DNA from 4 places in the Paenibacillus xinjiangensis genome. Region 3 is predicted to be linked to each of the others. Evidence: riboswitches for the same ligand, from Rfam matches in the RefSeq annotation. Region 3 holds a riboswitch; each other region holds the start of a gene.
The links. A riboswitch is a leader RNA that binds a small molecule or an ion and turns the genes downstream of it on or off. The one in region 3 is predicted to bind cyclic di-AMP.
Positions count from the first base shown of each region.

Region 1: another riboswitch for cyclic di-AMP. It lies ahead of AC6ESP_RS22275 (C40 family peptidase); the one in region 3 lies ahead of AC6ESP_RS03615 (TrkH family potassium uptake protein).
Region 2: another riboswitch for cyclic di-AMP. It lies ahead of AC6ESP_RS24525 (resuscitation-promoting factor); the one in region 3 lies ahead of AC6ESP_RS03615 (TrkH family potassium uptake protein).
Region 4: another riboswitch for cyclic di-AMP. It lies ahead of AC6ESP_RS00210 (hypothetical protein); the one in region 3 lies ahead of AC6ESP_RS03615 (TrkH family potassium uptake protein).

Region 1 is NZ_JCAALS010000025.1:60,019-62,217, reverse strand. It holds gene AC6ESP_RS22280 (hypothetical protein) at 1-788, shown strand, start outside; cyclic di-AMP (ydaO/yuaA leader) riboswitch at 1,116-1,274, shown strand; gene AC6ESP_RS22275 (C40 family peptidase) at 1,277-1,747, shown strand; gene AC6ESP_RS22270 (cryptochrome/photolyase family protein) at 1,876-2,199, shown strand, end outside.
Region 2 is NZ_JCAALS010000031.1:10,431-12,629, reverse strand. It holds gene AC6ESP_RS24525 (resuscitation-promoting factor) at 1-998, opposite strand, end outside; cyclic di-AMP (ydaO/yuaA leader) riboswitch at 1,243-1,447, opposite strand; gene AC6ESP_RS24520 (TatD family hydrolase) at 1,632-2,199, opposite strand, start outside.
Region 3 is NZ_JCAALS010000002.1:330,493-332,691, reverse strand. It holds gene AC6ESP_RS03615 (TrkH family potassium uptake protein) at 1-836, opposite strand, end outside; cyclic di-AMP (ydaO/yuaA leader) riboswitch at 928-1,105, opposite strand; gene AC6ESP_RS03610 (CPBP family intramembrane glutamic endopeptidase) at 1,385-2,199, shown strand, end outside.
Region 4 is NZ_JCAALS010000001.1:47,959-50,157, reverse strand. It holds gene AC6ESP_RS00215 (hypothetical protein) at 92-229, opposite strand; cyclic di-AMP (ydaO/yuaA leader) riboswitch at 218-377, opposite strand; cyclic di-AMP (ydaO/yuaA leader) riboswitch at 466-678, opposite strand; cyclic di-AMP (ydaO/yuaA leader) riboswitch at 1,055-1,231, shown strand; gene AC6ESP_RS00210 (hypothetical protein) at 1,236-1,664, shown strand; gene AC6ESP_RS00205 (alpha-glucosidase/alpha-galactosidase) at 1,733-2,199, opposite strand, start outside.

The DNA.
Region 1 (2,199 bases), on a different contig from region 3:
AAGGCTGGCATCTTGCAGTCAAGCATTTCTATATCGTGATTCTCTTCTTCTTGTACCAGCTGCTCTGGGGATTCTTCTTATATCGATTCATTGATTCTATCGTTACGCCGCTGCTCAGACGTTTCCCTGAATCCCCTTCAGCTGTCAGGCTCTTCTTCAACGAAGCGCAATTCCAATTGTTGAAGACGGATCTTATTACCCCGTATATCTGGCTGCTGGGGGGGCTGCTCGTTACGCGAATATTGCTCACGCCACTGTTCGATGCCGGCCTATACTATTCCCTTCATCACTCTACTGATGCGGGAGGAACGCAGTTCATCCAAGGCATACGCAAGAAATTCAGGCCGATCGCACTCTTATATTGGTTGAAAACCTTGCTCGTACTCGCCCCTGCCTGGTGGCTCCTGCCCAAAGCCCTGCAGTCGCTGCTGCAGAGCAGCTCCATCACGGAGCTTATACTGGGGCTGCTGCCCGCCGCTGGCGGTTGGCTCTTATGGGGCGTGGTGCTCCACCTGCTGCTCCTCGCTATGCAGCTTGGCACCATCACAGGAGAAGGCATCCTCCCTAAGCTATGGACTGCTATGCGGCATATCCTTCCTTTTGCAGCCATCTCATTGCTCATGTGGGCTATTGGCGCCGGAATCAGTCTATTCGTCACCAGTATCTCGCTAGTATGGGCCGGCCTGCTCGCACTCATCCTTCACCAAGGCTATAACTTGATCCGCAGTATGATGAAGGTATGGACGGTAGCTGCGCAATACGAGTGCCTGCAATCTAAGCAGACCTAATGCCGAATGACGACTAACAAGCCTTGTAGAGGATCCTCTGCAAGGCTGTTTTTTGTCTCTAAACCTGTCACTTTTACACATTATTCTCTCTAAGGAGCGTGAGAGCCGTTCATTCTCGCGAGAATAATCTGCATATTCTACAAATACCTCACATAATAAATGTAAATAGTATCCGTTTCATTAGTCTAAATGACCTATAATTTTCAAATGTTTATACAAAAAATCATAATAAACGTTCCTTTCAGCCAAAAGGTTACATGAGAATTATTAGAATTTGCCAGTTTGGGGAGGAGTTCAAGAAAAAAAACAGAATAGTTATCGAGTACATAACAAAGCTTGCCTAATTCCTTGTACTGGAAACGGGGGAACCACTCTGGGTGAATTGATTTCGACGTCCGAGCCAAGCTCTAATCGGCGCCTGAGAAATCATAGGGATCCTTCAACCGAACCCCACAGCTAACCTCGTAGGCATTGGAAGGAGTTTCACCATTTTGAAAAAGGTTACAGCAATACTATTCGGACTTGTGTTAATGCTAGCTTTTCAAGCAGGCAGCGTTTTTGCAGGCTCCAAAATGGACGGAATCATCGATAATGTAATCGGCACTCCGTACCAAAGCGGTGGCACAACAACGAGAGGCTTCGATTGCTCAGGTTTCACAACCTATGTGTTTGACAAAATGGGCATTGATCTTCCACGTACTTCTGCATCGCAATCCAAAACCGGTGAAGCAGTCGCTAAAGGCGATCTGGTAGCTGGCGATCTTGTGTTCTTCAACACAAGTGGCAAAGGCGTTTCCCATGTCGGCATCTATGTAGGCGACGGTAAGTTTGCACACGCTTCTTCCAGCAAGGGTGTTATTATCAGCAAGCTTAGCGATTCCTATTACGAAACTCGGTACATGAACGCTCGTCGCGTCATGGACCAATCCACATTTGACAAATATGCTGACGAAAAATAAAGCCAGCACCTCACTTCCTCACCGAAGCGAGGAATGACTTTTTCAGCAAAGCCGCAGTTGTTTGTCTCTGTTATGACAAACCACATGCGGCTTTGCTGTTTTCTCACGTCTAAGGGGGAGCGCCTGCCATGTACTTATTTATTCACCGCAAAGATCTACGTTCAAACCATATGCGCGCATTTGATTATATAAAAAAACAGAAAGATGTCGGTATTCATCTTCTGATTATCGATCCGCAGTTAGCCGGAGGCGGTCGATTGCACACCCATAGCGGGCGGAATTTCATCCGCCAGGCTGCTGCGCTGCTGCATGAATATGCAGTGGCGGGCAAAGAGCTTCACGTGCTCTACGGCGATCCAGCCGAAATTACGGAAGCTCTGCTGCAATGCCATCCGATTGATGAGGTTATTGTTCAAGCGGACTACACGCCCTACGCTCGACAGCGCGATGAG
Region 2 (2,199 bases), on a different contig from region 3:
ATACCTTCGATATAGACCCACCAGCCGATAGGAATAACCTTCGGATCAACAGCTATCGTGCGCCCCTCCTGCACTTTAGCACCGGATGCGGTAATACCGTACTGAGGATGGTCTTCATCCTTGCCGGTAGATTGCACACCAGCTGTATAGGCAGTTAGAGTAACGTTCTTAATCACTTTTTTGGCTTTGAACGTAACGCCGCTTTTCGTGTAGGTTGCTACACTCGGACTACTGCTTGAGAGTACCTGCACGAGCTGTTCAGGCTTCTTCGTTCCGACGGCAACCACTTGATTAACAGCCTTTGTCTCCACAACCTTATTTACAATTTTCTCAGAGACGAGTACACCGTTCTCGTACCGCTCCTCGATTTGCTCAACAACGAGACCTTCCTTACCGGTCTGCACCAGCTTCTCCTTACCCTCTTCCAGGGTAGGATCTTGCTGCTTCACGATAGAGAACGGCGTCGTACGCTCATTCTCAGACACCTTCTTGTCAACGCGAGTGACGGTTACCTTCAAGTCCTCAGCGACTAGTGTGCTAAGCGATGGCGATACCTTATCTTGATCACGTACAGGAATATTTAATTCCTCAATCGCCGCTTGCACGGTCTTCTCCGTCGTGTACACCGTTGATGTCTTGCCATCAGCTGTTACGATAACCGGAACCGCGAAGTTAATCTCCACTCGGTCTCCGTCCTTGATGGATGCATTCAGAGGTGCGGAAACCTCGTCATGTGGTCCAACCGTAATAGCTTGTTCATCCAGTAGGCGTTGCAGGACCCATTGTTTTGTTTTCACAACAGTTTCTTGTCCATTCACTACTACGGATACGCTCTTCTCAGACGATCCGTACAACAACACCAAAAACATGAAAGTCATAGCGATTGAGATAATTGCACTCAGAAAAATCAAACGCAAGTTTTCACGCTTCCATCGCAATGCGAAAGACATGCTGGATGATCGTTTCCCATGGGTCTCCTTAGCTTGGATAATGCCCACTTCATCGGTCCTCCTTCATAGCCCCGCCGCCTAGTGTGACGCATGATTACAACTGACGCGACTATAGTATATTGGCGTGCATAACACGCTCCAGTATTTTCTTACCTCGCAACCTCCTAGATTTACCCTATGTCGACCGTTTCTGCATTATTCGAAAATAAAAAGAAGCCGTCGACAGAGGATCTGTATCGTGGCTTCCCGGATGGTCTAATAGACTTCAGGAATGATGAATGCACGAGGTTGATCGCTCTCTATAACACGCTTGCGAGGTTAGCTGTCGGGTTCGGGTAAGAGAGATACCCTATCCACGGACTCAATGCTCATGGCAATGGCCGCGTAATTCACCCCTATGAAGAATTCAAAACACCCTCCGCGATGCCTTAGGCTTGTCACGAATTAAGTGCCTGGTTCCCCCGCTCTCAGTAATTGAGATTAAGCGTAAACTGGAAATCCAATACAAAAATTTAAAGCTCTGAAATGAATCATACCTTCCACCGCGGTCAGTTGTAAAGATGAGATAAAAGACGATTTTAGCGAAATTATAGGATTAACATGCAAAAAAAAGCCAATTTCAGCGACAAAGTTTAGTTTTATCGCTGTAAAGGTCTTTATTTCTCTCGTTTTGAGCTGTTATTAAACAATACCAAAACATTTTTTACCGTTTTCGCTAGTAATTTTAGCTATTTCATCCTTAGATTTTCCTGTTATTTCAGCTGCGGCCTCTGCCACAAGGGATACATAGGAGGTCTCATTTCTCTTCCCTCTAAATGGATGAGGTGTAAGATATGGGGAATCCGTCTCGATTAATAAACGGTCCAGAGGAACCTTCGCAAGCACCTCTTTTGGCACCTTCGCATTCTTAAAAGTTACGGGTCCTCCGAACGAAATATAGAAGTTCATATCGAGGCATTGTTTCGCTGTTTCCCAGCTGCCGGAATAGCAATGCATAACCCCTCCGACCTCTGCCGCATTTTCCTCTTTCAACAGCCTCAGGATATCTTCATGAGCCTCGCGATTATGAATCACAATCGGCATCTTTAATCGTTTGGCCAGCCTGATCTGCTCCCTGAATACACGCTGTTGAACCTCTTTCGGTGACGTATCCCAGTGATAATCGAGCCCAATCTCTCCAATAGCAACCACTTTCTCATGCGCACATAGCCGCTCAATCCATGCCAAATCCTCAGGCTGCATATCGATA
Region 3 (2,199 bases):
CCAGCCGTTCTCGGAGTGACAGACTGGAATATGGAAGCTATAATCTTGCCATCCCAGCTCAGCGCTCCTAACGTCTTGCTGTTAGAGAACTCGAATATGAAAATGACGATTGCACCTACGGCAATAAGTGCTCCTGTCATGGACAGAACGACTTTACTATGCAGCGACAGTTTTCTCTTGCTGCGATACTCGAGTAAATCGGACAGAACGATGAAGCCTAGTCCACCCAAAATAATAAGCAGTATACCGGTTAAATTGACAATTGGATCATCTACATACAGCGTTAGGCTGCGATAATCACCAAAGATGTCGAAGCCTGCATTGTTGAATAGCGAGATCGAATGGAAAATTCCGAAATAAATCGCTTTGCCTAGCGGCATATCTACTGCGAAGCGAGAAGCGAACAGCAGCGCGCCGATCAGTTCTATAGATAAAGAATAAAAGATAACCTTACGGATTAATCTAACGATACCTTCCATGCTGGACTGATTCATCGCTTCTTGGAGGATAAGACGCTCCTTGAGCGAGATTTTTTTGCGCAGCACGAGAGCGAACAGCGTGCCCATCGTCATGAAGCCGACACCGCCGACTTGAATTAAAGCCATAATGATCATTTGCCCTGCTTTTGAGAAATAAGTGCCTGTATCCACCACAACAAGCCCAGTTACACAAGTTGCTGAAGTAGCTGTGAACAAAGCATCTACGAAGCGGAGCCGCGATCCATCGGCTGATGCGAATGGCATCGACAGCAGCGTGGCACCGAGCAGAATAATGACCGCGAAGCCCAGTACGAGAATACGCGGGGGAGACCATTTTAGAACATTTAAGTGTTTCATCAATATAAGTCCCTGCTCTCCTCTAATAACTGGTGTCAATCGAATTTTGGGCATAGAAAAAAGCACTGGAAACCCAATGCCTTATGCGATGAGTCCTGTTCCACAAAGCCTACGAGGTTAGCTGACGGATTCGGGCCTGGACAGGCAGCCCTATTCAAGAAGCTTACGGATCACATCCCGTGCTCTTCCTGAAATTCACCCCACTGCTGGCATTTCTGTCAGCATTATGGTTCCCCCGTTTTCATACGGAAATTCGGCTTTTTTATTCAATTAACAATGACGATTATGATTATAAGCTAAATCATCTGGAATACAAAACGAGTATACCGCATAAATAAGCCTATATTGGCTCAAAAATGGTCAACCTTATGCAACAGTGCGCCCAACGCTTCTCGCACATCGTTATTTCTCGTTTTTATGAAAACAATCGTTGGTTTTCATAATACTGGATGTTGTAAATCAGACGCTTGGATTGGATAATACAGGGTTTTGTATGGTATGGTTACATGGCAGCGTAAGAAATCTACAATTCAAAATTGAGGTGAAATATGGTCGATTCAATTGCCCGCCACGACTGGAAACGCTTCCTATGGGCCGCAATAGCAGGTGCGCTTATTTTTGTATTCACACAGGTCGGTCCGATCTTCCAGCAGTCCGCTTCGATTGACAGTACAATGAAAGTCATCGATAAAAGCGCAGCCGAAGGACAAGCCCTCCAGTTCACGAAGCAGCAGCTTGGAATGGATACGAAATCTGCCTACACTGTCTATCAGACCGACAGCTTAGCAACAGGCTATCTGTCCAAAGAGAAATTGCTCGAATCCTATGAGAAGCAATACGGCAAGCAATTCCCTAACGATACGTATCAGGTTCAAGTCGATGCTGTAGACGGCAGTACCGCTTTCGTCTATGTACATATGACTAATGGGAATGTGGTAGCGTGGCATCTTATGAACAGCAATGATGAGCCGGTTCAGGAGGAGCAGCTCTTTCAGGCCGCAGAACAGCTGGCTGTCACCAAAGGCTTCCGAATCAGCGAGCTGAAGGAGCGTTGGGTGAACGATGATGGAGAGCTCGTTATTCATCCCACTGGCTATACCCTTGCGGACGCCGCACTCGAGCTTACGATAAGTGCAGAGCTAGTCGACGGCAAACCTGTTGTTACACAATACAAGCCTGAATTCAAGGCACCAGCTGCCTATGAAACAGAGGTCGCCAGTCAGAAGCAAACAGCCAATGTGTTATCTCTCGTCAGTCTGCTGTATATGTGCTTGATCTCACTCGTGCTTGCTATTATTTATGCGATCTTGTACCGCGGACATACGACATTCAAACGAGGTATTTTTATCAGCCTTATTTTCAT
Region 4 (2,199 bases), on a different contig from region 3:
TTTGGAGAAAAAGACAACAAAAAAGAAGCCTGGGGAGCAGAGGTGCTTCTCCCGCGGCTTCTTCTGTCATGAGTCTAGCTAATCATCGTTATCACCGTCCTATGACGGCGTGGCGACGTTCAGCGTCCAGCGATATGCCTGACAATAAGACTGTGCTGCATCTTATATCGACGTATTGCTGAACAACCCCATAATCGGATTGGCTCGCGACGAATGTCGCCTCTCTCAATAACGCTTACGAGGTTAGCTGTCGGATTCGGGCGTGAGAGTCGCCCTACGCTTGGCTGCAAGCCAAGCGATTCACCCCATGAGCAAGACATGCTCGCTCGGTTGGTTCCCCCGTTCCCGCATCCAGCGGGACTCAGCGATAAATCTGTTATGCTGCGCGGCAGCAGCAAGTCTTCATGCATAGCCGCGATAAAACCACAGATGTGGCTCCTATTCATCCATTACTAGCTTCATCATTCCTCTCTCCATCTAGGCTTACGAGGTTAGCTGTCGGATTCGGACGGTGAGAGTCGCCCTACTTGGCCGGAAATCCATGGTTCCCCGGTCCAAGATTCACCCCCGCGGCAACCGTCCTCGACTCTCACATCGAATTCGGATCCGCTATGCAGATTGCTCTGCCTGGTTTCCCCGCTCTCCGTCATTCAGACGGAAACTCAGCCCTATTGCTGGAGGCAGCGACAGCGTGTCGCACCTTCCCAATTGGTAACATTTAACGTAACCACGCTTCGAATCATACTCCCATGCCCCAATTGATGTAAAGCGAAGCCGCATCTCGAATACGACGAAAAAAGATGCATGCAGCTTGTTTAACAACGCTTACACTAATAATTATCTCTAGAATACTCTCAATTTCTCTTTATTTCTTCGTTTTACATAAAAAGTGTAAATCCTGAGCATAAGCGAGCATTCTCACGAATATACAGGTTTTATTGGCACAAACACCGATATAATATCCTTTTTGACGAAAAAAAGGCTGAAAACGAGAGATTTAAGGTTTACAAAACTTTTGTATCGGTTTAAGATAGACGGCAAGCCATAATTGGCTATTTAATAATCGCTGAATTCTTGTATGCAAGAAGCGGGGGAACCAACGCGGAGGATAATCCTTATCTGTAGGGAAATCTGACGCAAGGGGTGAATCCAGCACTACCCAAAGTGCTGGTAGGGAAGCTCTCTATCCCGAATCCGACAGCTAACTCCGTAAGCGAACATGAGGAGAGAATAATATGATAACGTCTCACAATGCTGCATCCTTGAGCGATGCTCAGCAGCAGGTTCCCCTGCAAGTAACCCATATTGAGTTATTTATTATTCCTTCTTTGGACATTGATGCAGCTGGCTGCAGAGCTTGCATGCGAGTGACATCGAATCAAGGTGTAGGCTGGGGCGAGCAATTTATCGCCGAGCAAGAACGTCCCTCCGATTGGGGAGCATGGAGCTCCGCCGTGCCTCATTTCATCGGCAGCATCCAGAACACAGCGACCGAAGCTCCAGCTGAGGAGCATACACAGCATAAAAACAAGCATTTGCACCAATTATTCGCCGATGCTATCCATTATTTAAGAAGCTTGCCTACTCAGCATCAGCAAGCCGAGCAGATGAGAGATGAAGTCGTATTGATTAATCGTTCTATTTTTTACTTATCCTTATATTAGAACAGGGCAAAAGCTGGGTAACCGTCACTACTTGTGAACGGCTGCCCAGCTTTTGTCTGTACGGATTATTATTCTGTTACAGCAGCAGGCCGCTGCTTCGCTTTGTCAGATTCCCCGCTATTCCGATTCGCTTCATCGCGATTGCTCTGCATTTCTTCCACTGTCTTCACCTTCAGCCTTGCTGCGCCTTCATAATCTCTTGTCGGCAGCAGAGGACCTGTCGTCAGACGCTCTTTGGCAGCTGCAATGGCTTCTGCATATTGTGGAAGCCACTGCTCCTGAGCTACGAGCATCTCATCGACCATCTGCCATATTTCGTTAGGATTGCACACAGCACCGACAAGCGGGTCCATCATCATCGCCTGGCGAAGCAGCTGATCATCACCATGCACAGCAGCCTCTACAGCAAGGCGCTGAACCGAGATGCTGACATTGCACACCGCTGCTGGGCCGAGCGGCAATTCACCCACATGCGGCATACTGATGCCATTGCGGTCTGCATAGCCTGGTGCCTCAATAATAGCATCAGCGGGAA